DNA from 4 places in the Thalassotalea piscium genome. Region 1 is predicted to be linked to each of the others. Evidence: predicted binding sites of a transcription regulator. Region 1 holds the regulator's gene; each other region holds the start of a gene.
The links. Region 1 encodes sigma-54, which starts transcription at its own class of promoters, with help from an activator protein. Its sites were predicted from a motif close to GTTGGCACGNNNNTNGNNT; they were not measured.

Region 1 (8,412 bases):
TCCATTCCTTCTGCGACAGCAGCTAATTTTTCAGGATGGATATTTTTAAGAATACCTTTTCGAACTTCTTCGTTAAGTTCTTCTAGGACATCACCATGGTGATCAGGATCGATTAATTGCCAAAGTACTGTACGGCTTTTACTTGGAGAAGATTCTAAAATTAGCGCAAGATCATAGGCAGGCATATTTTGCAGTAATTTGCGGACATAGACAAACATCCCGCTTTCAAGTGCTTTGTTAACTTGCTGCAGTTTAGTATGACTGTATTCTTGCTCTAAAGCTTCCGGCATATCGTTACCTTGGGCCGTTAAAAACGAAATGAAAAGTTAAGTAATTATCGACTCAGTATGTTATACCAACCTATAAATGAAAGTGATCTCTTAGCTACTCTAAGTGTCCGCTTCTTTATTTTAAATGGTATAAGTAATATTTGACTTTAATTAAATAATATCAATTGTTTAGTGTTATTTACAGCTTTATTAAGGTCTGTGAAGCTATTATTTCGCTTTATCTGAGTGTGAGTGGTATTGGTAAGTGCTATGGTTTTACTAGGGGGGTGTTACCTTAAGCCCTTAGTTTCTAGTTGAAATAAAGCTATTCATCCTCATCAAATTTATCATTAAAAAGTTTGCATACATCGGCTAATGCTTTTTCTGCATCTTCACCTTCAGTAGTAATAGTCACTTCTTTACCCTGTGCGCCAGCAAGCAGCATTAATCCCATAATACTGCTCGCGTCAGCATCTTTTCCTGCTAAGGTAACGGTTACTTCAGCATCAAACTTGTGGCTTAATTGCGCTAACTTAGTGGCAGCTCTCGCATGTAAGCCAAGCTTATTAGATATCATTAACTTTTTGTTATATTTGGCCATGAATATTTGTATTTCTTACGTTGTTGATTTATCGATATCGCGATGGCGTGATTGAACATCGGCTCTTTCTTTACGTAAATTGTTTGCTAATAATTCAGCAATAAATACGGAGCGGTGCTTACCACCGGTACAGCCTATTGCAATGGTGACATAACTACGATTATTTCGCTCTAGGTGGGGTAGCCATGTCATAAAAAAGCTGTTTATTTGCCAGACGAATTTAGTCACTATTGGTTGAGATGAAAGGAAATCTTTGACTGGCTGATCTAACCCGGTATAAGTTTTAAGCTCCTTTTCCCAAAAAGGGTTTGGTAAAAAGCGAGCGTCAAATACATAGTCTGCATCTTGAGGTACGCCGTGCTTAAATCCGAATGACTCAAACACAACAACCATAGTGCCAGTTTTTTTACCTAAAATTCGCTCTCTTACCAAATCTGCGAGTTGGTGAGGGGTTAACTGGCTGGTATTTATGTATAAATGAGCGCGACTAGATATAGGCTCTAGTAACTTTTTCTCTAAAATTAGTGCCTGATCTAAGGCAATGTTTTGTCTAATTAATGGGTGTAATCGGCGAGTTTCGCTAAAGCGTTTAATTAAATCAGAGTCATCAGCATCTAAATAAAGAATATTTAGTTCAACAGTTGTGGGCAGGTAATCAAGTATTTCAGAAACGTCAGCTGGGTCGTTAGGTAAGTTTCGAACATCTAAGCTGACTGCGACTGTTTCATAATCATTTATTACGGTATGTGTTAACGCCGGTAGTAAATTTACGGGGATATTGTCAACACAGTAATAGCCTAAATCTTCAAGTACGCGTAGTGCGACACTTTTACCTGAACCTGAGCGACCACTCACAATGGTTAATTTCATTTTTCAGCCTTATTTGGCAAAATGTGTAGCCAATAATAGTGTTTATCTATCAATGGCTATAGTGTTAAAAAATTAACTGGCTTGTTTAATTAAATCAAACATTTCTTGCGCAGTAGTACTCTTTCGAATTTGTTTGCAAAGCTGTTTGTCGGTAAACAGCTCTGCGATATTTTGTAATGTCACTAAATGTTCTTCGCATTGTTGCTCAGGAACAAATAATGCAATAAAAATATCAACAGGTCTATTATCTATCGCGTCGAACTCTATCGGTTGTTCACTAGTGGCAACTATTGCGACAGTTTTGTTTGAATTAGTTAATCGGCCGTGAGGAATGGCTATACCATTACCTATCCCTGTTGAACCCATTTTTTCTCGTGCCATCAAACTTGTTAATAATTCATAAGTTGATGAGTCGTTAAGTTCGTTAGAAGCTGCATCACAGATAACTTCTAGTATTCGCTTTTTACTTGTGGCTTGAACTGCACATAAAGTGCAGTTCAAGCTAAGTAGTTCAAGTAACTTCATGATACCGGTTTACTTAGCTATATTTTATAGCGTTAATGTTGAGTTATTTTGCCTTTATATTTTAATATTTGGCGATCTAGTTTATCGACGAGTCGATCTATTGAAGTATACATATCCGCGTTATCGGCTTTAGCATGTACTTCTGTTCCGCTAAGGTTAACGGTTGCCTCCGCTATTTGACTATTCTTTTCTACTGTTAACACCACGTAAACATTATGAATTTGATCAAAATGTCTTTCTAATTTTGCGAATTTTGTATTTACGCTTTCACGTAATGCCTCGGTAATTTCAACATGATGACCTGTAAGATTAATTTGCATAACATTCAATCCTTATTGTTGCGTTTACTTAAAGTAAACTTTTACGTTGATTAGAAGGGGGAATAGATAAAGACTCTCGGTATTTTGCAATTGTTCTTCGTGCAACATTAATACCCTGCTCTGCGAGTAGTTCAGCCATTTTGCTGTCACTTAGCGGTTTAGCTGGTATTTCTGCAGCCACAAGTTTTTTAATCAATGCTCTAATTGCAGTTGATGAGCACTCGCCACCGTTTTCGGTACTTACATGGCTAGAGAAGAAAAACTTAAGTTCAAATATGCCTCGAGGAGTGTGCATATATTTTTGTGTTGTTACGCGAGAAATTGTAGATTCATGCATATCTACAGCTTCTGCAACATCGTTTAGCACCATGGGGCGCATCGCTTCAGGTCCATGTTCAAAAAAGCCTTGCTGGCGCTGCACGATACAGTTAGACACTTTTAATAACGTGTCGTTGCGGCTCTCTAAACTTTTAATAAACCATTTGGCTTCTTGCAAGTTTGATCTAATAAATTGGCTATCAGTTGAGGACTTCATAGAGCGTGCCATTGAGGCATATTGCTGGTTTACTGACAATTTAGGCGCAGTATCAGGATTGAGCTCAACAACCCAACGACCATTTTTTTTCTCAACGGAAACATCAGGAATAACGTATTGGTCTTCACCTTTAATGACACTGTCACCGGGGCGAGGATCTAATGTTTGAATTAAGCGGATAACCTCACGGAGCTGATCTTCTTTTAAGCGAGTTTTACGCATTAATTGTCGATAATCACGACTACCAAGTAAATCGATATGCTCGCGTAATACTAATTTGCTTTCTTCTAGCCAGGGTGTTGATTTGTCAAATTGATTAAGCTGAATAATTAAACAATCAGAAATGCTACGTGCACCTACACCTATAGGGTCGAACATATTAATCCGTTTAATAACGGCTTCTACTTCATCTAGCTCTAGATCGTCAGCGCCTACACTTTCTAATATTTCTTCAGCTGAAACAGTTAAATAGCCAGCGTCATCAATAGCATCTATGATCGCTGTGGCAATCGCGCGGTCTGTATCAGAGAAGGGAGTTAAGTCCATTTGCCAACGCAGGTGGTCTTGAATTGAATCGACAGTTTCGCCCTGATATGTGTAATCTTCGCTCGCAACACCTACGCCTGTATTTGATACACCGGCACTAAAACTTTCATCCCATGTTGTGTCTATATTTAATTCTTCAGGGATCTCGTTTTTGTCCATTGCCTCAGTAGTGGATATTTCGTCTATCGTTGGTGTAGAGTCTTCACTGCCATCATTATTATCAGTCGTACTTGTTTCAGTTGTAGAGGCAGAAAAAGCATCATCGAAATTATCTGTACTACTTTCCTGATCTGAATTTGAAGATTCATCAACTTCTAATAATGGATTACTGTCTAACGCTTCTTGTATTTCTTGTTGAAGATCCAAGGTCGACAGTTGCAACAATCTTATTGCTTGTTGCAACTGTGGAGTCATTGTAAGTTGTTGTCCAATTCGGAGCTGCAGACTAGGGCGCATCGAAATACTTATGTTCCTTTAATTATTAATAACGTTTATCGCATTAACTAATACTATAGTTTGAATATACTATAGCGTGAATTGCTCACCAAGGTATACATCTCTTACTGTTTGGTTGGCCAGTATTTGATTTGAATCCCCTTCTGCGATCAATTCGCCATGACTTACAATATAAGCGTGTTCACATACATCTAAAGTTTCACGTACATTATGGTCTGTAATTAATATACCAATGCCTCGTTGTTTTAAGTGTAGAATAATTTTTTTAATGTCTCCTACTGAAATAGGGTCAACGCCTGCAAAAGGCTCATCAAGTAAAATAAACTTAGGATCAGCAGCCAAGGCACGGGCAATTTCTACACGACGCCGCTCGCCACCTGAAAGACTCATACCTAAATTGTCTTTTATGTGGTTAATATTGAACTCTTCTAATAAATGTTCAAGCTTTTCTTGACGTTCAATCTCAGAAAGTTCTTTTCGTGTTTGTAAAATGGCCATTATATTGTCGTGTACAGTGAGTTTTCGAAAGATTGAGGCCTCTTGAGGTAAATAACCAATACCTTTTCGTGCGCGTTCGTGCATAGGGAGTAAGGTGATATCTTCATCGTTGAGTATTATACTGCCACTATCATTAGGCACTAACCCTACAATCATGTAAAACGATGTTGTTTTACCTGCGCCATTTGGTCCAAGTAAACCGACAATTTGCCCTTCTTGAACCTGCAAGCTTACATTTTTTACTACTTTACGGCCTTTATAAGCTTTCGCTAAGCTTGTGGCACAAAGAGTTGATATTTCCATAAGTTAATTTTTATCCAACGCTTTGGGTTGTAATACAGTTTTTACTCGATTATTTTCATCACTATCCGCATCGCTATCGGCACTGACTTGTTCCGTGACAAAATTGTAAGTAATTATACTGCCACTGACTTTGCTTCCTTCTTGGCGCAATTCTGCGTTACCAGAAATTACTACGATATTTTGGCTAGGCTGATATTTAATTTCATTAGCTTGTAAGTATATGGGCGTACCGTCATCAAGCTTTTGAGAAAAGGTTGCAGGATTGCCTTTGGCTATATATGTTTTTTCGTCGGTTTCGGTGTCAGTGATCACCTGTACTAAATCAGCTTTGATCCGTAACGTGCCTTGAGTGATCACAACATTATCGATATAGCTAAATATTTTATTTTTTAAATCAGCAGCCTGTCGAGAAGCATCGATATTAATTTCTTTTTTTAAGTCTAATTTGTCAGCATAACTTGTCGAAACTAATGCTGAGCTCATGCCTACTATAATAAGGCTAGTTTTTAATACTTTTAAAAATGGTTTGTACATGTTCAGTCAACGTCATTTGTTTTGTATTTAAGTCTACAATTAGTCCTGAACCATATATGGTGAAGTCTTTCCCTTCAATCATAATAGTTTGCTCAGAACTAATAATATTAGTATTAAGATCTAACTCTAAATACCGACCATGAATTTCTTGTATTAAGCTTGATTGATCTGTTGCCGTTAATGTTACGCGATTTTGTAGCCGTACGCGATTATTACTATATAGAGTCCCTTCATTAGCTTTTAGTTTCCAAGGTGTTTCACTATTTTTTGTAAAAAGGGTGTACTGTGGAAATTCAAAGTGGGTTACAGATAAGTTTGCGTAATGCTCCATACGCTGCGCATCGATAATATATGTTAGCTCACCTTGAGCATTATATATGTCACTATTTAAGGTCTCAGCAATAAAGTCTGGTGTCATTTCATTAGTGATCACTTGTTCTGTTTTTGTTTTTGACTGAAGCCAGTCAACAACGCCATACGCAGCTAATGCTAGAATAAAAAAACAGATGGCGAAGCCGGTTAACCGTGTCATACACTAGCGCCTGTAGCAAAGTGTAAAGTGTTTTGGCTCAACATTATTAAATCGCAACATTCCCTTACCGCACCAAAGCCGCCTCTTATTGTGGTGGTATAGTCGGCAAGGTTCAAAATAGTGGGGTGTGCATCATTAACAGCAATGCTTAAGCCAACATAGGCCATACATTCATAGTCAGGCATATCGTCGCCAATATAAGCCACTTGATTAGGTTTTAATGATAGGGCACTTAACATCTTTTTTAACGCGGGCAACTTATTTTCTTCACCTTGCACTATATGTTTTACATTAAGTGCTGTCATACGGGTCTGAACAATGTTTGATTGTCGGCCAGTGATAACGGCCACGTCAACGCCATTTGCACCTAATGCTTTAATGCCATAACCATCTTTTGTATGAAATGCTTTAAGCTCTTCGCCATCATTACCTAAATAAATGCGTCCATCAGAAAACACACCGTCAATATCACACACAAATAATTTGATATTTATTGCTTTTTCTATAATTGCTTGATTCACTTCACCATAGAGTGTTTTCATTGTATTAAAGTACTCCTGATTTTAGTAAATCGTGCATATTCATTGCACCAATAGGTTGGTTACTTGCATTGACAATAATTAGTCCATTAATTTTCTTATCTTCCATTATTTTTAACGCTTGAGCAGCTAACATTTCTTCGCTAGCTACTTTGGGTTTTTTCGTCATAACGGAATGAATTTGGTCGTGGTGAATATCTACCTTTTCATCAAGTATCCGGCGCAAATCACCATCAGTAAATAAGCCGATTAATTCATTTTTATCATTAACAACAGCAGTCATACCAAGCCCTTTTAAAGACATCTCCATTAATGCGTCGGTAATTTTAGCATCTTGATGCACAACAGGTAATCGATCGCCAGTGTGCATTATATCTGATAAACGCAGTAAAAGGCGCTTGCCTAAACTACCGCCTGGATGAGAGAGTGCAAAGTCATCAGCCGTAAAACCACGTGCGTGCAACAGACTTACTGCGATAGCATCACCCATTACTAAAGCTGCGGTTGTGCTGGAAGTGGGAGCTAAACCCAAAGGACAGGCTTCACGAGAGACTTTTATACAAACATGGGTATCGGAAAGCTTAGCTAGGGTAGAGTCACTATTACCAGTCATGGCTATAAGTTTAGCACCTATACGTTTTAATACTGGGATTATGGCTAAAACTTCACCGGTTTCGCCAGAGTTAGAAATAGTCATAACTACATCATCTTTGGTGATCATACCTAAATCACCATGGCTTGCTTCGCCCGGGTGAACAAAAAACGCAGGAGTGCCCGTACTTGCTAAAGTAGCCGCGATTTTACCACCTACATGGCCAGATTTTCCCATACCAATAACGATGACGCGACCTGTACAGTCAAACATTAACTGGCAGGCTTTAGTAAAACTGTCATCAATAAACTTTGTTAATTCATTTATTGCTTCTTGCTCTATTTGAATAACATTGAGAGCTTGTTGTTTAAAGTTTTTCATAAATTAGTTTAGCCTTAACTGACTACCCTTTTAACTGACTAAATAATAGTACTTGATAAGCAATAAAGGTCATTATTAATACAAAACCTTTTACGCGTGTAATTCTAAAGTTACCGAAACGTCTACTAAAACAAAGAAAGAATAATAACAGGGTAACGCCAAGCATATAAGGTGCATCTCTTAAGGAAACATCATGATCTATGTCACCAGGGGCAATTAAGCCAGCTAATGAGAGTACCGCTAATATATTAAAAATGTTAGAGCCAATAATATTACCAATAGCTAAGTCATCTTCTTTTTTAATAATACTTACAATGCTTGCTGCTAATTCAGGCAAACTGGTACCAATAGCAATAACAGTTAATCCAATCACTAAATCACTTACCCCAAAGGCAGTGGCAATAAACACTGATGAATCAACTAAATATTTAGCACTAAGCGGTAATAATACCATGCCAATAATCAGCCAAAATATGGCATTAGGTGTGGTAGTTACCGGTACATCTTGCTCAGCGCTAGTTAATAAAGCGTCATCAAGCTTTTTTTGTTTGGAGTTACGTAGGGTTATTATTAATAAGGCCATAATATAAACGACAAAACCAATCATTAAAATTAAGCCTTCGATAAAACTAAAGTAATTATCAGCTAGCATAAAGTAAGCTAATGCTGTGATAGCTAATATTAATGGAATTTCTCGCTTTACTGTTGAAGATGAAACAGACAATGGTTGTAGTAATGCAGTTATACCTAATACTAGTGCAATATTTGTAATGTTTGAGCCTATTGCATTACCAATTGCTGTATTTACATTGCCTTGTAGCGAGGCCGTTGTAGAAATCATCATTTCAGGAGCAGAAGAGCCCATTGCTACAATTGTTAAACCAATAATCATAGGCGATATGCCACAATTT
Region 2 (8,412 bases), 580 kb from region 1:
GCGGTGCAGCACCTATTCAGCGCGCAGTTGAGGCTGGAGATACCGAAACCGGCGTTACCATTATGCAAATGGATAAAGGGTTAGATACTGGCGATATGATTTTAATTGCAACATGCCCAATTACAATTGAAGATACTAGCGCCAGCATTTACGAAACACTTGCTCAATTAGGCCCTAAAGCATTACTCGAAACTTTAGCGCTAATGGCAACAGGACAGCACACTCGAACACCCCAAAATAATAATGAAGCAACCCATGCCGCTAAATTAAACAAAACTGAAGCTGAATTAGATTGGCAATTACCAGCGATTACCTTGCATAGAAAACTTAGGGCTTATATACCATGGCCTGTAGCACAGTTTACATATATCGACCAAAATAAAACCGAACATCGTACACGAGTATGGCAAGCAAGTGTTGAAAGAGTAGAACATAATAATACCGTTGGTACGATCCTATCTGCAGATAAAAATGGTATTGTTGTCGCTACTGCAAAATACGCACTTAGGCTTGAAATAATGCAACTCCCTGGTAAAAAAGCGCTACCCTGCCAAGATATTTTAAACTCTCGTGCGCAATGGTTTAAAATTGGCGAATCCATCAACGGAAACATACAATAATGGCACTCAATATAAGAGCCGCTGCCGCTAAGTGTATTTTCGCTGTTATTGATAAAGGGCGAAGCTTATCCGATGAGTTACCATTACAAATTAGTAAAATAGACCCCAAAGATAAAGCTTTATTGCAAGAGTGTTGCTACGGCGTATTACGTGTTCTACCTGAATTAGAGTATGAAGTTCGTTCTTTAATGGATAAGCCTTTAGTTGGTAAACAACGAGTAGCACATTTTTTACTACTCGTTGGGCTATATCAGCTAAAATATATGCGCATTCCTGATCATGCATGTGTTGCTGAAACAGTTGCAGCATGTCCTGCGTTAAAATGTAATCATTTAAAAGGGTTAGTAAATGCCATTTTACGTAATTTTTTACGTAAAAAAGCAAACGAAGACAACAGCACCCTACCTGATGCAATAAAATATAATCACCCTGGTTGGTTTATTAAAAAATTACAAATAGGTTACCCAAATGACTGGGAGCGTATTTTAGCCGCAAATCAAATAAAACCACCTATGTGGATCAGAGTTAACCGTCAACACCATAATATTAAAGAATATTTAGCCTTACTTATTGAGGCAGGTATTAACTTCTCTAACGTTGATGATAAGTCTGGCGCGATATTATTAACAAAAGCCGTTGATGTTTATAAACTGCCTGGGTTTGAGTTAGGGCATGTTTCGATACAAGACGGAGCAGCACAACAAGCGGCGGTATTACTTAACTGCCAACCAAATGATAATGTTTTAGATTGTTGCGCAGCACCCGGCGGAAAAACATGTCATATATTAGAACTTACCCCTGATATTGGTAAAATGACAGCTATTGATATTGAAGAAAATCGTTTGATTCGTGTACAGGAAAACTTAACTCGCCTAAATTTAACGGCAGAAGTTATTACTGCAGATGCGGCAAAACAAGACTGGTGGAATGGTGAAAAGTTCGACCGTATTTTACTTGATGCGCCCTGCTCTGGTACTGGTGTTATTCGTAGACACCCCGATATAAAGTGGCTACGTAAAGCCACAGATATAGATATTCTTACTAAGTTACAACAAGAAATATTGAAAAACTGTTGGTCTTTACTTAAACCCAATGGTACTTTGCTTTATGCAACATGCAGTATTTTACCCGAAGAAAACAGTCAGCAAATACAAGCTTTTATTAACCAAACAGCTGATGCTGAGTTAATACAAATTAATCAGAATCAAAGTATTGGCTGGCAGATACTATCAGGTGAGAACAATATGGACGGCTTTTATTACGCGCTAATTAAAAAGAAAAACCACAGTTCATGAAAATAATTATTATAGGTGCCGGACAAGTTGGCGGAACTTTAGCTGAGAACTTAGTCGGCGAAAAAAACGATATAACATTAATCGACATCAACAGTGAAACTTTGCGTGAGCTTCAAGATAAAATGGACCTGCGAGTAGTAACAGGTCAAGGTTCCCACCCTGATGTTTTAAAAAAAGCAGGCGCTGAAGATGCTGAATTAGTTATCGCGGTAACTAGCGATGATGCCACTAATATGATCGCTTGTCAGATATGCTATTCATTATTTCACACAGCAACAAAAATCGCCCGCATTCGCTCCTCTAAAATATTAAAATACCAAGAGCAATTATTTCAACCAGAAAACATTCCTGTTGATCATGTAATTGCACCCGAACAGTTAGTCACCAGAGATATAGCGCGCTTGATTGACTACCCTGGCGCTTTACAGGTGTTAGAGTTTGCTGAAGGTAAAGTCAGTTTAGTTGCGGTAAAAGCTTATTACGGTGGATTGTTAGTTGGACATGCCCTTTCAACCTTACGCGAACACATACCTAACATTGATACACGTGTAGCGGCAATATATCGAAATGGTAAACCTATTCGACCACTAGGTACTACGGTAATAGAAGCTGACGATGAAGTATTTTTTATTGCAGCAACAATTCATATTCGTGCCGTAATGAATGAACTTCAAAAGTTAGAACCCGCTTATAAAAAAATAATGATCGCTGGCGGCGGTAATATTGGTTCAGGTTTAGCACGCATGTTAGAGCATAACCATCAAGTGAAATTGATTGAGCGCTCACCTAAACGTGCAGCCTATCTCGCCTCTGAACTTAACGAAACCTTGGTTTTCGTAGGCGACTCATCAGATCAAGAGCTACTGATGGAAGAGCATATCGACCAATTCGATGTTTTTATTGCAGTAACCAATGATGACGAAGCTAATATAATGTCATCACTGCTTGCCAAGAGACTTGGTGTACGTAAAACCATGGTGCTAATTCAGCGCAGTGCTTACATCGATTTGGTACACGGCAGCAATATTGATATAGCTGTATCACCACAACATGCGACGATTTCAGCGTTACTTACCCATATTAGACGTGGAAGTATTAACAATGTCTATAGTTTACGAGGCGGCTCAGCTGAGGCTTTAGAAATTGTAGCAAAAGGAAATGAAAAATCATCTAAAGTTATTGGTAGAGCTATTTCTGAGATAAAACTACCACCAGGCACAACAATAGGGGCCATTGTTCGCGATAATGAAGTGTTAATCTCTCATTCTACTATGGTTATACAGGCTGAAGATAATGTTGTATTATTTTTAGTCAGTAAAAAGTATATACACGAAGTTGAAAAACTATTTTATGTAGACCCGCTAAAATTTTACTAATATTAACCATCAAAAAAGCCAACTTAACGTTGGCTTCTTGATAACTAATTAAGAGTTTACCCTTATTTTTTTCTTCTTAGCAAACCGACTAATGCTAAACCGAATAACGCTAACGTGCCAGTTTCAGGCACTGATACAGGGGGCTCACCTACCACAACACCGCCAACAGTGATTCCATCAAATGCCAAGCCCGACTGAAAGTCTTCATCATTCCAATTAGTTACACCAAATTCTAAATAAAAATTACCTGCTGAGGCAATTTTAAAGTTTGATTCAACCCAGCCAGTATAACCACAACCACTATCCCAGCAGTCCCCTGAACTCCCCCCTAAAGGACTCCATGTTGGCGCGCCGCTAATAATATCAACACTACCCGGTGTTAACGTTGCCTCAGGAAGTGGCATATCAAGACCTGGAACAATAGTACCAGTTTCTAGCGTACGGGCTGTAAAAAGCATCGCCACTTGGTTAAAAGAACTATCTAGCAGTCTTGCCCATGCATAATCAGAAAAGCCTGCACCATCTGAGGTTACATAATTAAAAAAGAAGTTAAGATCATCATTTGCATTTGCGGAAAATAATGATGATTGTAAAATTGTTCCTGTTGTTTCGTCAGTACCAATGCTTAAATTCGTATTATATTCACCGTTTTCAGTAGAAACCCAGCCGTAATTACCACCTATTGGTGAAGATGTTATATCGCCATCTGCACCTGATGTTCCACAATTACCTGTGCAACTCCAACCGCTTGGTATACCAGAGTCAAAAATCATTGATGCATTCGCAGCGCTTGATAGCAATGCTGTAGCAAACACAGCTCCAACAACTTTTAACGACGCTATTTTTTTTATATTCATAATACTTTTATCCTTTCTAGGTATTAACTCTATTACTTAAGCTTTACAAAGCAAAAAGCAAACCAAAATAAATAAACTATAAATAACAAGCAGATAAAAACATAAGAGGCCTAAAACAAAATACAGTGTAAGAAAAGCTGACACTCTAAAGGGAAAACCACTCACTATAATCAATGCTTATTTCTAAGCCTTTAAATTATCGATAAATTGCATATATGGATAAGTTTAAGAAATAAAATAATTATGAGCGCCAAAAAGTAGGTGTAAATAACACCAATAACGTGAATATCTCTAATCGCCCAAAAAGCATCGCAATAATCAGTACCCACTTACTAAAGTCATTAATATCAGCAAAGTTTGCAGCCACAGCCCCCAGGCCAGGGCCTAAATTATTTAAACATGCAGCAACAGCAGTAAAAGCACTAATATCATCCATTCCTGCAGCAAGTAATAACAGCATACAAATAACAAATACTGCTGCATAAGCAGAAAAGAATCCCCAAATAGCTTCAACAACGCGATTAGGAAGCGCTTTGTTGCCTAGCTTTATCGTAAATATTGCCTTAGGGTGGACTAATTTATTAAGCTCTCGTAGACCTTGTAAATAAAGCAAAATTACACGAACCACTTTCATGCCACCGCCGGTACTACCGGCACAACCACCGACAAAGCTCGCAAAAATTAGCAATACAGGTAAAAGCGTTGGCCAGTCAGCAAAAGAAGTAGTCGCAAACCCTGCCGTACTGCCAATAGATACCGCTTGAAATAAAGCTAAGTCAAACGCTTCAAACCCTGATTCAGCCACACCACTTATAAGTAATACCACAAAACAAATTAAGGTTAAGCTGAACTGTATAGCCAAAAACACCTTAAACTCAGGATCGTAAAAATAATTTCTTAAAGAGCGACTTTTAACTACTGCAAAATGTAGGGCAAAGTTTACCCCCGCGATCAATAAGAAGAGAACGCAAATGAAATTAATCAATGGACTGTTAAAGTAGCCCATACTGGCATCATGTGTAGAAAACCCACCAATTGCGATAGTTGAAAACGAATGACAGATAGCATCAAACAAGCTCATTCCTGCAGCCCAATAACTAAGAGCACATGCAACGGTAAGCGTTACATAAATTATCCATAAATGCCTAGCAGTGTCTGCTATTCGCGGTGTCATTTTCGAATCTTTAACTGGCCCAGGAGTTTCTGCACGGTATAACTGCATTCCACCAACGCCAAGTATTGGCAATATAGCAACAGCGAGTACAATTATCCCCATCCCTCCAAGCCATTGCAACTGCTGGCGGTACCATAATACAGCGTGTGGTAAACCATCAATTTTAGTCAGTATTGTTGCGCCGGTAGTAGTTAAACCAGAAAAGGACTCAAAAAAAGCATCTGCAATAGAGAGATTTGGTGACTCAAGTAGCAATAAAGGCACTGCAGAAAAGCTAGCAAGTACAGTCCAAAAAAGTACAACAATTAAAAAACCTTCTCGTGCTTTTAATTCACCTTTTTCATTACGAAATGGGTACCAGCAAATAAGACCCGTGATTAAACAGAAAACAAATGACATTAAAAATGAAACACCGCCACCATCTCTATATATCAAAGAGATCATTGCAGGTACGAGCATAGTCAGGCTTAATAACGCAACCAATAAACCTAAAATTCGAACAATATTTTTAATTTGCACGGTTAATATTTCATCTTTTTCGATTATTTATCTTTAAGCACTAAAAGCCCTGACGATAAAGTTTGTATATTGCTTTTAAACTTAGCTACAGAGTTTTCAGGTAACGAAATTTCTAAATCAATTTCTGCTTGGTAGTCCTCAGACACTACTTTACCACCAAGCCTTTCAAGTGAATGTAATACATCATTAATGTGAGTATAGTGACATGTCAACGTTTTATGTACCATAGGAATTTTTGTTTTTGTTGGCAATAGGGTCAGCGCCTGTCTAACACTTCCCCCATAGGCTCTTTGAAGCCCGCCGGTGCCGAGCTTAGTGCCACCAAAATAACGAACAACCACAGCACACACTTCTCCAATGTCACTACCTTGTAAAGCTATTAACATTGGTTTCCCAGCAGTACCCGAAGGTTCGCCATCGTCAGAAAAGCCATAATATTGGCTGTCCAATGGATGAGCGCTCACAAAGGCATAGCAATGATGGCTAGCTTGGGGATGTAATTGTTGAATGCTTTTTACAAAGGTCTTTGCAGCCTCGTTAGACTGACAAGGTGATAGGTAGCAAATAAACCGGCTTTTATTAACAACCGTCTCATCTTCTACGCTATCAGCTGCAACTAGATAAGGTGCTAACATTAATAAATTAATTTAACGCTAAGTCACGTGTTATATTTTCATTATGAGATTGATGCACAATAACATTGTCTTCAATTCTAATGCCGCCAAAAGGTCTAAAGCTTTCAACTACTTCCCAATTGATAAGTTTTGTATGAGCAGAGTCTTTTAGATCTTTAAGTAGTGAATTAATAAAATATAGGCCTGGTTCAATAGTAAAAACCTGATTAGTTTCAACAACTCTAGAGGTTCTTAAAAAAGCATGTGCTTGTGGTGGCTTAACATGTGTTCCACGAGCATCGGCCATAAAACCGCCTACATCATGAACTTGTAATCCAAGGTGATGACCTAATCCATGAGGAAAAAAGGTACTTACGACGCCAGTTTCAACTGCGGTATCTGCATCCGTAGTAATAATACCAAACTCTTCTAATACTTTTGCTATTTGCTTATAGGCTTCTATATGTAAGTCTACATAGCTTTTTCCAGGCTTTAAACCGTCTACAGTTGCTAACATCAACTGGTCCATTCGAGCGATTAACTCAGAAAACCTATCACGTTTAAAGGAATATGTACGTGTTATATCAGCAGCATATCCATTAAAATTTGCACCAGCATCAATTAAAAAAGAGCGATGAGCCTGCGGTACACTTCGGTCTAAAGCGGTGTAGTGAAGTATTGAGGTATTTTCATTAAGTGCAACAATGTTGCCATACGGTGTTTCAGACTCTGTATGCGCAATTGCTTTCAAATACGCTTGTTGAATATCATATTCGCTTGCACCTGATAAAAACGCTAATCGTGCTGCTTTATGGCCAGAAACAGCTAATGCATTAGCTTTTCTTAAACAAGCAAGTTCGTACTGTGTTTTATAAGCTCGATGATAATGAATATAGTTAAGCAAAGGTTCAGAATTAATATTATCAAACCCTAACGCTTTTGCGACCTCTATATGCGCACCAATATAAGCAAAACCTTTTTTATCATAGGGGAGCAATTTCTCAACATCTGTGGCTTTAGTTAGCACTTTAATATCAAAGTAATCATTCCAATAACTATCCGTTAACGGAGTTACTTTATGCCAAAAATCAACGGGCTGATAATAAATTAATACAGGTTTATCTTCTCCATTAATCATTAACCAACAATTAGGAATATCAACGAGAGGCAGCCAATGTTTAAAATGGGGGTTAACTTTAAATGGATATGAGTTATCGTCGAGGAAAATTTTAATTTCTTGCCCAGAATGGATCACAAGCCCTTGTAAATTTTCGCGCTTGAGCGCTATTTTAGTACGCTGTTGCAGCTCTTGAATATGCGCTGGATATAAACTTGATAAACTTGTCATAAAATACGTCCACAAAAAATTTTTGCCATCATAACATAGCCCATTTTACACTTCAGTAGCTGTGTCAAAGCTGGGTGATATTCATGTTAATGAGCTTGTCGAAAATATGTACCGGTTGGCCTACTTTAGTTTGATAGATCTGTTCATACGCCATCACACTTTTCACATATTCACGTGTTTCATGAAATGGAATAGTTTCTATCCAAATATCAGCGGGTAAGTTATCAGCTGATTTTAACCAGCGCCCTACACGATATGGACCCGCATTATATGCTGCTGTAGCAAGAACCTGATTACCCCTATGTTTATCGAGTAATTTTTTTAAGTACTTTGTCCCTAAATTTATATTTTTTTCACTGTTAAATAAATAACTATTACTAATGCGCTTACGTCTGGTTAATTGTTTTGCGGTTGCAGGCATAACTTGCATTAATCCTTTGGCGCCAACAGGTGAGTTAGCATCACTCATAAAAGAACTTTCTCGACGGGTAATAGCAAATGCCCAGGCAGGACTAATAGCATACTTACTCGCATGAAGTGTAATCTCATCATTAAATGCCAGAGGAAACCTTAAATCTACGTCATCTAAATAACCCACCTGCGACAAAG
Region 3 (8,412 bases), 180 kb from region 1:
TCGAGAAATAGTTGAGTGGGGGAGTTGGATGTTTGCTACGGCTTTATCGCTAGCAATGGCGCCCATTACGGCAATGTTATTAATTAATTTTTCATTTGGTATTATGACGCGAGCTGCACCACAGTTAAATATCTTTGCGATTGGTTTTCCTATAACCATGTGCTCAGGGTTAATTATCATGTGGTTAACCATGGGGAACTTTCTAACGCACTTTGAAGCCCAATGGCAAAGGGCACTCGACTTTAGTTGTTATCTTATTAACTGTCAGGCAAGCTAATGGCTGAAGAAAGTAGTGGTGAAAAAACCGAAGAACCAACAGCAAAGAAACTTGCAGATGCCCGTAAAAAAGGGCAAATAGCACGATCAAAAGATTTAGGGACATTATTTGTGCTCGTTGGCAGCGCAATAGCTCTAATGATGGTTGGTAGCTCACTCGTTGACAGCTTATCTAAAATGATGGCACGTTTATTTAGTGTAACGCGCAAAGAAGCCATGGATGTACATGCGTTATATCAAGTAGTTAGCGAAAGCGTTTCAGCCGTATTCTCTCCATTAATGTGGATTTTCGCCATTATTATGTTAGCGGCGTTTATTGGCAATACCATGTTGGGTGGCATGAGTTTTTCGTGGGAGGCGATGGCACCTAAGTGGAGCAAGCTTTCACCTTTAGCTGGCTTTAAACGAATGTTTGGAGTACAAGCTTATGTTGAACTAGTTAAATCGATACTCAAATTTTTTGTAGTGTTTATAGTTGCTTATTTGTTATTAGATAACCTCTTCGATCAAATTCTATCGCTTAGCATCGAAGCGATACCACTGAACTTCAATCATGCGGTTGAAATGCTGTTATGGATGTTCTTAGTATTGGGCTGTTCGTTAATTATTATTGTTATTGTTGATGCACCATATCAAAAGTGGAATCATACTCGTCAGCTAAAAATGACTAAACAAGAAATAAAAGACGAAAATAAAAATACAGAGGGTAACCCTGAAATTAAAGGCCGGATCCGCCGTACGCAATACGAAATGTCACAACGACGAATGATGTCGGAGGTGCCAAATTCTGATGTAGTGATCACCAACCCAACTCATTTTTCAGTTGCGCTAAAATATGACCCCAATGGAGGTGGAGCACCGGTAGTTATCGCTAAAGGGGTTGATGAAATGGCTATTCATATTCGTACAATTGCTAAAGAGCACAATGTTGAAATTATTGCCTCACCAGCATTAGCTCGCTCTCTTTACTACACAGCAGAAGTTGATGATGAAATACCTGAAGAATTATTCGCTGCAGTAGCACAAATATTAGCGTTTGTTTTTCAATTAGCTGAGCATAAAAAAGGACAAGCTAAACGTCCGAAAGCGATCCCAAAAAACTTACCTATTCCAGATGAATTTAAGTATTAATATTATAGGTCGGCGTTTACGCCGTCAAAAAAATATGAAGAGCTTAGCAATAATTGTACTTCTATACACGGAATAGCGAATCATTGATGGGCCGAAGCCCAACCTACACATAGAAAATATTGTAGGTCGGCGTTTACGCCGTCAGAAAAATATGAAAAGCTTAGCAATAACTTTACTTCTATACACGTTCTAGCGAATCCTTGGTGGGCTGAAGCCCAACCTACACATAGAAAATATTGTAGGTCGGCGTTTACGCCGTCAGAAAAATATGAAAAGCTTAGCAATAACTTTACTTCTATACACGTTATAGTGAATCCTTGATGGGCCGAAGCCCAACCTACACATAGAAAATATTGTAGGTCGGCGTTTACGCCGTCAGAAAAATATGAAAAGCTTAGCAATAATTGTACTTCTATACACGTTATAGCGAATCATTGATGGGCCGAAGCCCAACCTACACATAGAAAATATTGTAGGTCGGCGTTTACGCCGTCAGCAAGATATGAAAAGCTTAGTAATAATTGTACTTCTATACACGGAATAGCGAATCCTTGATGGGCTGAAGCCCAACCTACACATAGAAAATATTGTAGGTCGGCGTTTACGCCGTCAGAAAAATATGAAAAGCTTAGCAATAATTGTACTTCTATACACGTTATAGCGAATCATTGATGGGCCGAAGCCCAACCTACACATAGAAAATATTGTAGGTCGGCGTTTACGCCGTCAGAAAAATATGAAAAGCTTAGCAATAACTTTACTTCTATACACGTTATAGCGAATCCTTGGTAGGCTGAAGCCCAACCTACACATAGAAAATATTGTAGGTCGGCGTTTACGCCGTCAGAAAAATATGAAAAGCTTAGCAATAACTTTACTTCTATACACGTTATAGTGAATCCTTGATGGGCCGAAGCCCAACCTACACATAGAAAATATTGTAGGTCGGCGTTTACGCCGTCAGAAAGATATGAAAAGCTTAGTAATAATTGTACTTCTATACACATTATAGCGAATCATTGATGGGCCGAAGCCTAACCTACACATAGAAAATATTGTAGGTCGGCGTTTACGCCGTCAAAGCTCAACTGAAAATTTTGGCATATTAACCGTATTTCATCTTAGTTGGTCTGAATATTGCTGTTTGCTTGTATGCGTCAAAATTTTATCGTGTGTATTAAATGCAACTAGCAGCTCATTTTAATAAAATAAAACAAAAAAAATTCAGTTATTTAACTGGAATGGGAACGCCATTGTTAGTGATGGCCATCCTAGGCATGATCATTCTTCCGATGCCATCATTCTTACTGGACATTCTATTTTCATTTAATATTGCCTTATCATTGGTGGTTTTACTGATCACTGTTTATACCCTAAAGCCGCTTGATTTTGGCTCTTTTCCCGCCGTTTTATTAATTGCGACAATTTTAAGATTAGCGCTAAATGTAGCTAGTACTCGAGTCGTACTACTCGAAGGGCACGAAGGCCCTGGTGCTGCAGGGAAGGTGATTGAAGCCTTTGGCTCGGTAGTTATTGGTGGCAATTATGCTGTTGGTTTAGTGGTTTTTTTAATTCTTATTATTATTAACTTTATGGTTGTTACTAAAGGTGCAGGGCGAATTTCAGAAGTAACCGCGCGTTTTACCTTAGATGCAATGCCAGGTAAGCAAATGGCGATCGACGCTGACTTAAATGCTGGTTTTATTACTGCTGAGCAAGCAAGAGAACGTCGTGTAGAAGTAACAAGTGAAGCTGATTTTTATGGGTCTATGGATGGTGCAAGTAAGTTTGTTAAAGGTGATGCTATTGCCGGTATCTTAATTTTAGTGATTAATATTACCGGTGGGTTAGTTATTGGTATGGTTCAACACGACTTATCCTTTGATAGTGCGGTTGAAATATATACCCTGTTAACCATTGGTGATGGCTTGGTAGCTCAAATTCCTGGTTTATTACTTTCTGTTGGAACCGCAATTGTAGTTACCCGTCAAAATACTACACAAGACATGGGGCAGCAAGTTAGTAACCAGCTCGGTCAAGAAAAGTCACTGTACATTGCTGCAGGCGTTATGTTTGTAATGGGTATTGTCCCAGGAATGCCTAATTTTACTTTTATCATGTTTGCATTATTTATTGCAGGTGGGGCATATTTTAGTAATAAATTAAAAATTGCTAAAGCGTTAGAGCTTGTTGAAAAAGAACAGGCTGACATAGTAGAGTCAAAGCAGCAAGATGCTGAAGTGAAAGACTTAGGTTGGGACGATGTAAATCATGTTGACATTATAGGGTTAGAAATTGGCTATCGATTAATTCCACTTGTAGATAAAGGCCAAGGCGGAGAGCTACTCAATCGCATCAAAGGCGTAAGAAAGAAACTATCACAAGAGTTTGGCTTTTTAGTTCCTGCGGTTCATATTCGAGATAATTTAGATCTTGATCCTAACTCTTATCAAATATCACTGATGGGAGTCGCCATTGGCGAAGCTGAAATTCGCCATGATCATGACCTAGCAATTAATCCAGGTCAGGTATATGGTAAGCTTGATGGTATTGCTACTAAAGACCCTGCCTTCGGATTAGATGCAGTTTGGATCACGCAAAACCAAAGAGAGCAAGCACAGTCATTAGGTTATACTGTTGTTGATGCTGCAACAGTATTAGCGACCCATCTAAGTCAAGTGTTAACCAATAATGCTGCTCAACTACTTGGTCATGAAGAGGTGCAAAACTTACTCGATTTATTAGCGAAAAACTATCCTAAATTAGTTGAAGGATTAATTCCTGATACGCTGACTCTGGGAACAATCGTTAAAGTATTGCAAAACTTAATGAACGAAGGGGTAGCGGTTCGTGATATGCGCAGCATAGTTCAAACGTTAGTTGAGTACGGACCAAAGAGTCAAGATCCTGAAATATTAACAGCAGCAGTGCGCATAAGCTTACGAAAATTTATCGTGCAAGAGCTTGTTGGCTCTGACATTGAAGTACCTGTCATAACATTGTCGCCAGAGTTGGAACAAATGTTGCACCAGTCAATGCAAATGGCGGGAGATGATGGTGCTGGTATTGAACCTGGACTTGCTGAGCGACTACAACAGTCTTTGACTGAAGGGGCGCAGCAACAAGAAATGGCCGGTGAAACACCCATTTTATTAACGTCAGGAATATTAAGAACAGTTATGGCCAAATTTGTTAAATATACCATCCCAGGATTACGAGTAATTTCATATCAAGAAATACCGGATGATAAACAAATTAAAATTGTAAGTTCAATTGGTCAGTAGTCTGATAATTCAAACCGAAAATATAGCTAGTGTGATAAGTTTATGTGCGTGAAGCTGGTGTAGGAGTTTTTATGAAAATTAAACGTTTTGTTGCAAAAGATATGAGAACCGCCTTAATTGACATTAAGGAAGAATTAGGCGCAGATGCCGTTATCATGTCAAATAAAAAAATTCCTGAAGGTGTCGAATTAATGGCAGCTGTCGATTATAACCAAAAAGCGCCTGCAACATCGGTGCCTGAAGAAAATGAAGACAGCATACCCAATGATGTAGTTTCTATCAGTAGTCAGGCATTTCAGCCTAGTGATAAAAGTGCTAACGAGCAACCGCCGGTTGATAGTTTGTCAGCATTATTAAACCGTACGGTTCAAAAGCCCCAGACAGCAACAAATCAAAATAAGGCTAGTTCACCATCTCAGAATGTAGCAAAAACAGATAGTGATATTGAAGACCAACTTAAAAGCTTTACCGATAGACTAGAGCAAAATGCTCAACAAACACCTCAAGTTCGCTCAGCACATCATACTGATGAGGTAATGCAGCCTTCAGCGCCTCATGTAGCTAATGAGTATGCAAATCAACAGTATCACCATACTGACTCTGCTAATGAAATTGAAAAAATGCGTCAAGAGATGCACAGTATTCGTCAATTATTAGAGCATCAAGTGTCTGGATTAATGTGGCAAGATATGGCACAAAAAGATCCTGGCAAAGCTGTACTTGTAAACCGCTTAATGCAAATGGGCATCACAGAAGCATTAGCAGAGCAAGTAGCGAGTTACATTCCAAGTTCGGCCAATGAAAGTCAAGCATGGGAACATGCAAAAAACTTATTAACTCAACAGCTTAGTACCACCAGCAATGACATTATTCATAAGGGTGGTGTTGTATCGTTAATTGGTCCTACTGGCGTTGGCAAAACTACAACTATTGCAAAACTAGCAGCGAGATATGCACAAATACATGGTGCTGATCAAGTGGTTATGATCTCAACAGATAGCTACCGTATTGCGGGTTTTGAACAACTTTCCACTTATGGAAAAATTATTGGTTGCCAAGTTAAAATGGCGAAAGACGCTCAATCGCTTGATTTATTGTTGCAACAATATGCGAATAAAAAATTGGTTTTAATCGATACCGCTGGCATGGGCCAACGTGATATGAGATTAGCCCAACACTTAGCAACACTTGTAGCAAACTCACGGGTAAAAATAAGAAATTATCTAGTTCTTGCAGCTAACTCGCAACAACGGGTTATGCAAGAGAATGTTCAACGGTTTAAAAAAATACCACTAGCGGGTTGTATTTTTACAAAGCTAGACGAAAGCTTAAGTGTTGGTGAAATAGTTACCACAGCTATTCAAAATGGTCTGCCGATCGGCTATCTTACTGATGGGCAAAGAGTACCAGAAGATATTAAAGTTGCAAATGCTGAAAAGTTAGTTACTCTTGCTGAAAGAATGGCAAATAAATACAATAATCAACACGTTTCGCGACCAATGCCCATGACTTCTGCTGCAATTGTGTAATACTGATAAAACGAGAAAGAATATAGATGATCGATCAAGCGAGTGGCTTAAGAAAAATGCAAGATGCAAATCACAACAGTAGAAAAGGAAGTAACCCTGTAAAGGTTATTGCTGTTTCAGGCGGTAAGGGGGGTGTAGGTAAAACTAATATATCACTTAATACTGCAATTGCTTTAGCTCAACTTGGTAAACGGGTATTGGTTTTAGATGCCGATTTAGGCTTAGCCAACTGCGATGTTATGCTTGGTTTAAGAGTGCAGCGTAATTTATCTCATGTGTTATCAGGTGAGTGCGAGCTTGATGATGTCATTATTAAAGGTCCAGCTGGCATTAATATAATTCCTGCAACCTCTGGTACCCAATCTATGGTCGACTTAACACCAGCTGAGCATGCAGGTTTAATTCGCGCTTTTAGCGACATGAAAACTAAGTTTGATGTTTTGGTTGTTGACACCGCGGCTGGTATTTCAGATATGGTGCTAAGCTTTGCAAGAGCTGCACAAGATGTACTTCTGGTGGTATGTGATGAACCCACTTCAATTACTGATTGCTATGCTTTAATGAAACTATTAAGTCGTGACCATGGCGTATATAAATTTAAAGTTGTCGCCAATATGGTACGTAGTCCAAAAGAAGGACAGCAGCTTTTTGGAAAATTATCAAAAGTTAGTGAACGTTTTCTTGATGTTGCGCTAGAATTAGTGGGTGTCATTCCTTTTGATGAAAACATACGAAAATCTGTACGTAAGCAACAGGCTATTGTTGAAGCTTATCCAGATTCACCAGCAGCGAAGGCACTTAAACAACTTGCTGAAAAAATAGTTAAGTGGCCAATACCTCACCAAGCGTCAGGTCATTTAGAATTCTTTATCGAGCAGTTGTTAGAAAATAAATCGTAATAATCCAATAAAACTAAGTACAATCCATAAAATAGTGGTGGGTGATAGTGGCTAAAGCAAATGCTTACATTAATCAAATAGATAAAACTACTCTACTAGAGCAACATACCGTTTTAGTAAAACGAATAGCCTACCATTTGCTTGCTCGACTTCCCGCTAGTGTCATTGTTGACGATCTTATACAATCAGGCATGATTGGCTTATTAGAGGCAGCTAATAATTTTGATAATACTAAAGGCGCTAGTTTTGAAACCTTTGCTGGGATCAGAATTAGAGGTGCGATGCTTGACGAAATACGCCGTGGTGACTGGACTCCGCGCTCAGTTCATAAAAATAGCCGAATGGTTAACGAAGCAATTAAACACTTAGAAGCCGAACTTGGTCGCGACGTAACTGATATTGAAGTTGCTGAAAAACTTGATATTTCGTTAAATGAGTACCATGATATTCTTAACGAGGTAAGTACGGGAAAGATTATTGGGATTGAAGACTTAGGAGTTAGTGAAGACGCACTAAGTCAGTTAGAAGATAGAAGTAACAACAATCCTTATAGCAATATAGAGCAAATAGTTTTTAAAAAAGCACTCAGTGAATGTATTTCTACTTTACCCGAACGCGAAGCTCTAGTACTGTCGTTGTATTATGACGAAGAATTAAACTTACGAGAAATTGGTCATGTCCTTGACGTTAGTGAGTCAAGAGTAAGTCAAATCCATAGTCAAGCGTTACATCGATTAAAAGCACGTATGCAATCGTGGAAAAGTTGATTACAATATAATAAATAGAATTTAGAACTATATCCCCGGAGGGTGTCTTGGATAAAAATATGAAAGTACTTGTTGTTGACGATTTCTCAACAATGAGACGTATAGTGAAAAATCTTTTACGCGACTTAGGCTTCACCAATATTTCAGAAGCAGATGACGGTAGTACAGCATTACCTATGCTTCAAGGCGGTGATTTTGATTTCGTTGTAACCGACTGGAACATGCCAGGCATGCAAGGTATTGACTTATTAAAAGCAATTCGTGCAGACGCTAGCTTATCGCACATTCCTGTATTAATGGTGACAGCTGAAGCTAAAAAAGAGCAAATTGTTATGGCAGCTCAAGCTGGCGTAAATGGGTACATTGTTAAGCCATTTACAGCTGCAACGTTGAAAACCAAGCTTGATAAAATATTTGAGCGTTTAGGGTAAACCTTAACCGTTAATTAAGGACGTTGCATGAGTATTAATACGAGTGTCCATGTGTCGCTGGAACAGGCAAAATTATTGGTTGAATACCTTGAAAG
Region 4 (8,412 bases), 760 kb from region 1:
TTTGGCTACTGGGTTTAACATAAAAATAAGAGACTAAAATAACTCTGCATAAACGATAACTACGTCCCTATTTTACTTGGGATAACAATACTACGTTAAATCACTAGGGCGTGTTGATTTTTCGAGCACAAATTTTGTACGAATTAAACGTATTCGTAGGACAGCGCTTCTTTGGTTTTTCTACGGCGTTTTCACTTATTTATGGAGAACAACCCCATTACATAAGTTCAGCCTTGTATAAACACCAAATAAATCGCTGCAAAAAATGTACAGCAAAGATCAACACGCCCTAAAATAAGGTAAATTAGGGGTGTCTACTCTGTATTCTTTTGTTTAATCAGATAATAAACAGTAAATAGAATAACAGCGGCAGCGATGGATGACACAGCTAAGCCAGAAGGCTCTTTCATTAGTTCTAATGCTCCCTTACCAAAAAACACAGCACTTAACCCCAGAGGAGCAATTCCTATTGTCGACCCTATAATAAATTTGAAGATATTTATCTCTAGCGAACCAGCCAGAATACTAGTCGCAGTAAATGGCGGTGTAGGCGCAAGCCTTAAAGCGAGAATGGCCCATGTACCTTTGCTATCCATTTTATCTTTTAGAGTATCAGTATGTTTTTTCATTTTTTCACCAAAAATGTCAGCGCCAATAACACGTCCGATACTGTAACCACTGAGGCTAGCCAAAATAAAGCCAACTAAACAAATTAAAACACTTACCCAAATATTAAAAACTAAGCTCACAGTAAGTGCTATTAAAGGGATGGGAATTAAAAGCGCTCCACCAACAAGAAATACGCCTAAAAAAGCAAAAGCAGTTAATGAATTACTCGGAACATCACTCACTAATTGAGTAATGTTATCAATTGCTAAATAGTCACTAAAAGGAGTAAAAAAATATAAAACACCGAGCGCCAATACAGCAAAAATAACTATACTTAACTTAATAATACTTTTATTTTTCATTTTCTTGCCTCCTTTATTAACCAATTAAAAATTTTACGATGAGCCTTCATATAGAATAAGTATTCGGGGTGCCACTGCACTCCCAGTACTTTATCGCTATTTTTAGCTTCAACTACTTGGTTAATTCCAGCCACCTCTTTAGCCGTAACTTCCAATGTTTGTGCTGGCTTAGCAATCGCTTGAGAATGTATTGCATTAACTTTTAGGGGGTCATCTCCCGCAATTTTTGAAATTAACGAATCGTTAGTGGTATAAAGCACTTTTTTACGAGGAAAGGGGCTTCGAATTCTTGCCTCTTTTGCTAACAGAGGTAATGTAGATTCGTACATTGAACCACCTAACTCAGCGTTGAGTAATTGGTGCCCTCGACAAATCCCTAACAGGGGTAAATTATTATCTAATGCATAATGAATAAATTGTATTTCCATTTCGTCACGCTCTTTATCGTAATGCGACGACCCTACTTTATTAATCAGCTCCATTGGATACATTAGGCATTCTTTTAATTTAAGCCAAAAAGAGCGTTTTACCTTAGGAGCGTCCTCTTTTATGTAATGCTCTGGGTGAATATCGGAGCCTCCACCAATAATTACGCCATCATAATCGAACATACCATCAAAAGAATTTGGCGTAACTCTCACTGGACACCCACCAGCAAGCCTTATATTTAACGCAGTGAACAGCCAAGCAGTGACCCCTGAGTTATTGGGTCCGGTTATTGCTATTCTAGGTTTTGTAATATTAGGCAAAATGACTCCTTAAGATAATAAATTTGTAAAAAACTATCACTGCGCTAACTGTTATTTATTCAACCCTCGAATATGCCCGTAATTCAACAAGGCAACAAAAATACTTCCACCAATGGCATTACCTAATAAAATAATGCCAATTACTGGGAAAATCATTGAAAGTGATATAGTTGGAGACATTAAGTAGCCAACAAATAGCTCAACAGAGCCAGCAATAGAATGGTGTAAGCCACCAATACCAATCAAAAAGGTGACAACGTAAATACACAAGATCTGACCTGGAGTAGAATGCGTAGACAGGATAGTCCAAGCACCTATAGCCATTAACCACCCAGCAAGAATTGCACTAACAAATAGACTACCTGCCTCATATGCTAATACATGGTTGGCAACCAGCAGGTATCCTTCTCGGGCATGAATAACAGACTCGGCACTGCTTAGCAAAAGAGCAATAATAAAGCCGCCACTTAAATTGCCTAATATAACAATCGACCACAGCTTTAAAACGCCTATGCCACTTGCCGCACCATCAAGTAAAGGATAGACCGCCGTAGCAGTATGTTCAGTAAACAGTTGAGTTCTACTTAAAATACATAATACAAACCCAAGCGGATACACCAGTGCGACTAACACACGGTTAATTCCTTCTAAATCACCTAATATACTTGCCATTACTGCTACTGCAAGAACAGTAAAACCTATTATCATCCCCGCTGCAATTGACGATAATAACAAGCTGAGCTTCGGACGCTCTATTTGGCTTTTTCCTTCATGAATAGCGAGCTGCAATATATCGTCTGGGTGCCTAAAAGTTTCATCTATACGCTTTACAATAACTTGTTGGTATTGATCAGATTCCATTCTACGCTCTTTACGTCGATCTTTATCTCCTCGCTCTACCGCGTTATGTTCTAAGCGTTCTTTTATTGCATCTATACTTTTAGCGCCTCTTCTTTGATCTTTTAATGATTCAGAGTTTTGTTTTTTTATCATGTTATACGCTCATTAATTGGGTAAAGTACTTAAGCTGTAAAAAACAATACATAAGCACAATGTATGTTTAGTAATGCTTTATTGTTAGTCAAAGTAAAATTAATAAAATGGGTCAATGCCAGCCGTTATCTTTTGATAAGTTACAATTTATACAGTAATTAAGGCAAATATCAGACCAACCAACAATTTTTTCCGTATTATAAACTTATTTTGTTAGGTTTCTTTTTAACACGCGCAGCGCTAGGCTTTAAAAATTAACGCTTGCAAGCGTTGCTCGGAAATATGAAACCTAAGCAACAAAGAAATGCGATGTTACTTTCAACGTTATAAACCATAAAACATTAAACAAGGTTAATGTGTAGTTATTACCTAATATTAGGTAATTATTACACAACAGCACGGATTAACTCTCTTATATAATATTTTTTTGTTAAAAATCAGTTAACTATGAGTTGGTATGCATTTTGAATATCTAAATGGACATTAAATAAACAATCGCCCTTTGTATGGGGTACCAAAAATGATAACGAGTAAAGGAGCAATATTATGAATAACGACATAATTAAAGGTAAATGGAAGCAAATTTCTGGCTCGCTTAAAGCAAATTGGGCTAAGTTAACCGATGACGACTTAGATGAAATCGACGGTAACCTTGAAAAATTTCAGGGTAAGATGCAAGAAAAGTATGGAATGACAAAAGATGAGGCAAGGAAAGAGTTTGAAAAACTAAATTCCTAAAATGTCACTCACGGTGATAATGTCTACAGATAATCACCGTGAAAATTTAACTAGCGAAAAATTTTCTAGGGGGTGATAAAATAATGTGCATCAGTAATTTTAATGTCGGATTTACCTCTAAGTGTCAAATCACAAACTTTTAGCCCCCATATTAACCTTTTTAAAATGCGAAACACCCGATGCATGGGTTGAAGAAGCGATTAAGCCTGAAAATTTTACCATGCTCTTACTAGATCACTTAATTTGCGAACTTAAAGCATCCCAAAGCGCCATGTACTTGATCCGCAAATATGCTGTTGATAAAGAAGGCGGCGACGCCCTGTTAGCCTGGCTAAAGCCTTTTGAGCAATTTATCTATAAAAGAGAAGGCAATTGGCAAGATCTAGCGGCTAAAAATAAATTAACAAAATCTGTTATTCCAAAATCTAACTCCCCCTACGGCCAAGACTTAATTGATAAAATGATTTTGCTAATCAAAGAAGAATTACATCATTTCTACCAAGTATTAGAAATGATGGATCACTACAATGTTGAGTATAAAAGCATCACACCTTCACGGTACGCAAAGGGGATGCTTAAACACGTTAAAACGCATGAACCTGACACCTTAATTGATAAGCTTATTTGTGGCGCATACATTGAGGCAAGATCTTGTGAACGCTTTGCTAAGCTTGCCTCACATGTAGATAAGCGCTTGGGGGATTTTTATATGTCTTTATTACGCTCTGAAGCCCGACATTACCAAGACTATTTAGCGCTAGCACAATCAATATCAACTGAAGATATCACCGCAAAAGTAGCACATTTTGGCAAAGTTGAAGCAGAACTTATCTTAAGTACAGACTCAGATTTCAAATTTCATAGTGGTGTGCCTCAATTAATATAAAGCATTAGTAGTGTGCACTAATGCCTTTTTATCTAGTGGAGTTAACTATCTGCCAAATTTCAAATCTTACCTGCCAAATTCAACTGATACAATGAGGTATGCATTTAAAAAATAGTTAGGACTTGTTTTATATCGTGGGTACCTTTAAGCCTTGAATAATTAAATAAACACTATGACTTGACATTGTCTGCGGCATAATAGAGCCAGCTACCTGTTAATAAATTGTTGCAAAAAAACACTTATTTAGTTATAAATAGCCCCGAAATTTAACGGACCCAAAGTTTATTAGATTGGCGACCAATTTGGTCAGTATTAAATGATTAATTTTTATTAGGGAATTTCTAAAACAATGGGAAGTATTGAGTTTTTTATTGTCGCACTAAATTTAATAATTGTATTTGTAGCTTATCTATCTGTATACCCAAAACTTGCAGGTAATAGCTTTAATCGAATATCGTTTTATGACATTTTTGCTTCTGGGTTGGCGCTTATCATCGTCGGTTCAACTTATTGGGATACAGGACAAGAGTTTAACTTGATTGTTGGCCAAGTAAATTGGTTTTGGTTTACATTGATCACATACGGACTTATCGAAATACCTGTGATGGTGTGGTATTTCAAAAAAAATAAAGTAAAAATTAAAATTAAAACTGAACAGAAGCATTAAGTCGCTCGCAACTCGTTCTAACCATTAATAATAGCTATTGTCGCTTTATTCAACCATGTTAATCCTTTATTAGTTAAGGTTTTACTGTGTTGGGAAGCATAGTAAATTGTAGAGCAATTTGAATTTTATAAAATTAAACAAGGAGTTAGCATGTATTGGCTAGAAGCTATAGGGTTAATTGTGTTTATTGTTTTAATGACCATTGGTTATAAACGAAGAAATAGAAATATCATGTTAGGGGCTTCAATTTGCTTACTTATTACTTTGGTTGGACCAGATGCCGTATCAGGATTTAATGAAGGCTATAAAAGTGCTATTTCGGAGCAATCAACTTAATAAGCAGATTTTAAAGCCGGACAAATAGAAATTGGTATTTATGCTCAATTTTTAATAATAAATGTGCCGGCTCTTTGTCAATAAGTAATTATATAGATAAGTTATGTAATTAGAAGAAATTTATGGACAAAGTAGTCAAAAATGCTTCGATGAGTATCCAGAAAGTGTGCGGATTCGATTAGAAGAACTGAGCAATTTAGTGCCTCAAGTTGCTTCTGAATTGGCATTAAGTGAAGTGAAAGAATCACTCAAATGGGGTGAACCAAGCTACAGCGTTATAACAGGTAGTCCGCTCAGAGTAGACTGGAAGCTGAGATCGCCCAACATTTAACCTCAACTCGGGATAATAAATAGCTCTCTAGCAGCTATTTTTTCCTTACTTCTGTGTTAAATTGAATAAGTCTTAACTTGATCTGTCAGATTCGAATAATAGAACACAATTAAATCTGACAGTCGCATATGTGCCATTAAGAGACATTTAGATAATCTGATACAGCCTTTTTGAAGCAATAGTAATGGCATGACACCTAAGCATTTCTAGTTGGATACTTTCTGTTTCCCAGCAATGCCAATATAAAGGCGTATCTAAATAAAACTCTGGCATCAAATTGACCAATTCTCCTTTTTCTATTGTCTCACCCAACTGCAAACTTGGAAGCAGCCCGTAACCTAGACCTGCAATCATTGCTTGTTTAAATCCTTCTGATGATGGACAAATATGAGTATATTTAGGCAAAGAACCATTCAAATGTGTTAGAAATTGATGTTGTAATTTGTCATGTTCATCAAAGACCAAACAGGGTAATTCTGTAAGTTGATGTAATGATGTTATGTTATAACGCTTTTTAAACGCAGGGCTACATATGACAAAGTAGCGCAATGCACCTAATTCAAATACCTTGCCTCCATTCACTGGTTTATCAATTGAGCATATTGAGATCATTACTTCACCAGCCTTCATTCTGTTTAAGGCTATCGTTTGATCTTCCGCTATTATCTCGAATCTATATTTAAAATCACAGTAATCTTCGGGCACAGATAAAGCTTCTGGTAGCCACGTTGCCAAGGAGTCAGCATTGGCAGATATTTTAACTGACACAGGTAATTGTTTATCAACGAATTCAGTGCTGCTCTGTAAATTTAGTGATAACTCAAGCTGCTTAACTTGTTGTAAATGAGTTAATAATTTTACTCCAAGCTCAGTTGCTTTAGGCGGTTTCGTTCTAATTAAGACAGGCTCACCTAACAGCGACTCCAGTTGGTAAATACGCTTACTTACAGCCGATTGCGTAATAAATAGAGTTTGCGCAGCTCTGTCAAAGCCCTTTTCTGTAACAACTGCATACAATGCTTGCAGCAACTGATAATCAATCATGAATTTTTCTCATGTAGCAATATAATCATTCATTAGATTCATGATAATTCAAGAAGTAAGATTACACCAATATTAAAATCAGTTTCTACTTAATCACGCCATAAGGGGGCGATAACGTGTCATTTATTTCAGGTTTAATATTGGGTCTTAGCTTAATCGTGGCTATAGGTGCTCAAAATATATGGGTTTTAAGCCAGAGCATGGCTGGAGCAAATAGATTGGTTATTGCTGTGGTTTGTATAGTTTGTGACGCTTCGTTAATTGTTTTTGGCGTTTATTCGGCACAAGAATTACAGCAATGGATACCTGAGTTTATTCCATTGTTCACTTGGGGAGGAATTGCTTTACTAATATATTTGGCATACGGCTCCGCTAAACGGGCATATATAGGTTCATCAGGAATGAAACTTGACGAAACCGTAACAGTTGATTGGAGAAAAACAGCCTTAACAGCTTTGGCAATAAGCTTACTGAACCCTCATGTTTACTTAGATACGGTAATTTTACTAGGTAGTGTTGGTGCTTTACAACCTAGCCCAACATTATTTGCTGTAGGAGCGTGCATCGCTTCTGTTATGTGGTTTGGAAGTTTAGTTTTATTTTCACCAAAACTTAAACGCCTACTAAGTTCACCTAAACGATGGCGAATATTTGACTCAACAATCTCTATTTTACTCTGTGTTGTTGCGGCTCAACTTTATACATATACATAGTGATTAGTAACTCGATTTTGAACAAGCTCACTCACGCTATTAGTAAGTTAACATCCCTTAATCGCTCATATTGCCTGTCATATAAAGTCTAAACCTAGTTGTGTATGCTGTCAGATCATGTATGAGCTACTACAGTTAAATTCATAAAAAATAGAATAACTTAGCTAGATAGCTTCCGCGTCCTGCTCACGCTAAGTACCTACTTCCGTGTAAGCACAGCTTCCGCGTCCTGCTCACGCTAAGTACCTACTTCCGTGTAAGCAAAAAAAAGTAAATCATGTTTAAACGTATCCAAAGAACAGTGCTCCTTTGGTTTTTCTACGGCGTTTTCACTTATTTATTAGGGAACAACTCCATTACATACATAAGTTCAGCCTTGTATAAGTACCAAATAAATCGCTGCATAAATGTACAAGAAAAGTTCAACACGCCCTAGTTGGTACAGCTACCCACTTGCCATAGTTTTGCCATAATTGCTCATTAAATTGCCTTTATTTCACCGTAATAAACACTCTTTCTTTTGTTTTAATAGGTTTTATAACAAGGATATTGGAGAAAACATGTGTTTAACTCATTTAAGAAAATACAATTCATTGACTATCAAGACTCATATTACTACCAACAAAAGCGTAAGAAACAACGTAAAAAATGGTTAAAGTATATTTTACTAATTGTTCTGTTAGCATGCCTTGTTGTGGTGATTATTCCGTTGGCACAAAGTACAAACTTTAATGAGGGGCAATCTACTGAGCACAATACAACAAATGAAAACCCATTAATTTATAGTCCTCAATTAATATTTAATCATCCTGATAAAAAAAATAATGTTTCATTGCCCATTGATATAACCGCTAGTATTGAAGTAAGCGGTTTAATTGCATACACACAAATAAAGCAAGTTTTTATAAACCCCCACCCGCTTGAATTAGACGGTAAGTATCAGTTTCCAATGCCTGAAAATGCTGCAATTAAGCACTTAACTGT

Region 2: the regulator sigma-54 is predicted to act here: its motif matches at 4,197-4,215, upstream of QUD79_RS00065 (NF038132 family protein).
Region 3: the regulator sigma-54 is predicted to act here: its motif matches at 2,504-2,522, upstream of flhA (flagellar biosynthesis protein FlhA).
Region 4: the regulator sigma-54 is predicted to act here: its motif matches at 3,165-3,183, upstream of QUD79_RS05865 (CsbD family protein).

What each region holds. Positions count from the first base shown of each region.
Region 1 covers NZ_AP027362.1:588,191-596,602, forward strand. Annotated here, with positions in the region: gene mgtE (magnesium transporter) at 1-290, opposite strand, end outside; gene QUD79_RS02500 (HPr family phosphocarrier protein) at 595-870, opposite strand; gene rapZ (RNase adapter RapZ) at 886-1,740, opposite strand; gene ptsN (PTS IIA-like nitrogen regulatory protein PtsN) at 1,813-2,265, opposite strand; gene hpf (ribosome hibernation promoting factor) at 2,298-2,585, opposite strand; gene QUD79_RS02520 (RNA polymerase factor sigma-54) at 2,614-4,122, opposite strand; gene lptB (LPS export ABC transporter ATP-binding protein) at 4,192-4,917, opposite strand; gene lptA (lipopolysaccharide transport periplasmic protein LptA) at 4,927-5,406, opposite strand; gene lptC (LPS export ABC transporter periplasmic protein LptC) at 5,423-5,989, opposite strand; gene kdsC (3-deoxy-manno-octulosonate-8-phosphatase KdsC) at 5,986-6,531, opposite strand; gene QUD79_RS02545 (KpsF/GutQ family sugar-phosphate isomerase) at 6,536-7,501, opposite strand; gene QUD79_RS02550 (calcium/sodium antiporter) at 7,524-8,412, opposite strand, start outside.
Region 2 covers NZ_AP027362.1:12,304-20,715, reverse strand. Annotated here, with positions in the region: gene fmt (methionyl-tRNA formyltransferase) at 1-620, shown strand, start outside; gene rsmB (16S rRNA (cytosine(967)-C(5))-methyltransferase RsmB) at 620-1,915, shown strand; gene trkA (Trk system potassium transporter TrkA) at 1,912-3,291, shown strand; gene QUD79_RS00065 (NF038132 family protein) at 3,354-4,148, opposite strand; gene QUD79_RS00060 (TrkH family potassium uptake protein) at 4,390-5,781, opposite strand; gene QUD79_RS00055 (YigZ family protein) at 5,865-6,476, opposite strand; gene pepQ (Xaa-Pro dipeptidase) at 6,484-7,803, opposite strand; gene QUD79_RS00045 (transglycosylase SLT domain-containing protein) at 7,868-8,412, opposite strand, start outside.
Region 3 covers NZ_AP027362.1:767,312-775,723, forward strand. Annotated here, with positions in the region: gene fliR (flagellar biosynthetic protein FliR) at 1-277, shown strand, start outside; gene flhB (flagellar biosynthesis protein FlhB) at 277-1,407, shown strand; gene QUD79_RS03305 (hypothetical protein) at 1,488-1,808, opposite strand; gene QUD79_RS03310 (hypothetical protein) at 1,839-2,042, opposite strand; gene QUD79_RS03315 (hypothetical protein) at 2,073-2,414, opposite strand; gene flhA (flagellar biosynthesis protein FlhA) at 2,589-4,691, shown strand; gene flhF (flagellar biosynthesis GTPase FlhF) at 4,763-6,220, shown strand; gene QUD79_RS03330 (MinD/ParA family protein) at 6,247-7,119, shown strand; gene QUD79_RS03335 (RNA polymerase sigma factor FliA) at 7,164-7,886, shown strand; gene cheY (chemotaxis response regulator CheY) at 7,934-8,317, shown strand; gene QUD79_RS03345 (protein phosphatase CheZ) at 8,345-8,412, shown strand, end outside.
Region 4 covers NZ_AP027362.1:1,345,768-1,354,179, reverse strand. Annotated here, with positions in the region: gene QUD79_RS05880 (TVP38/TMEM64 family protein) at 315-971, opposite strand; gene QUD79_RS05875 (gamma-glutamyl-gamma-aminobutyrate hydrolase family protein) at 968-1,720, opposite strand; gene QUD79_RS05870 (formate/nitrite transporter family protein) at 1,772-2,713, opposite strand; gene QUD79_RS05865 (CsbD family protein) at 3,260-3,451, shown strand; gene miaE (tRNA isopentenyl-2-thiomethyl-A-37 hydroxylase MiaE) at 3,573-4,337, shown strand; gene QUD79_RS05855 (hypothetical protein) at 4,687-5,004, shown strand; gene QUD79_RS05850 (hypothetical protein) at 5,155-5,340, shown strand; gene QUD79_RS05845 (LysR family transcriptional regulator ArgP) at 5,819-6,715, opposite strand; gene QUD79_RS05840 (LysE/ArgO family amino acid transporter) at 6,832-7,428, shown strand; gene QUD79_RS05835 (marine proteobacterial sortase target protein) at 7,991-8,412, shown strand, end outside.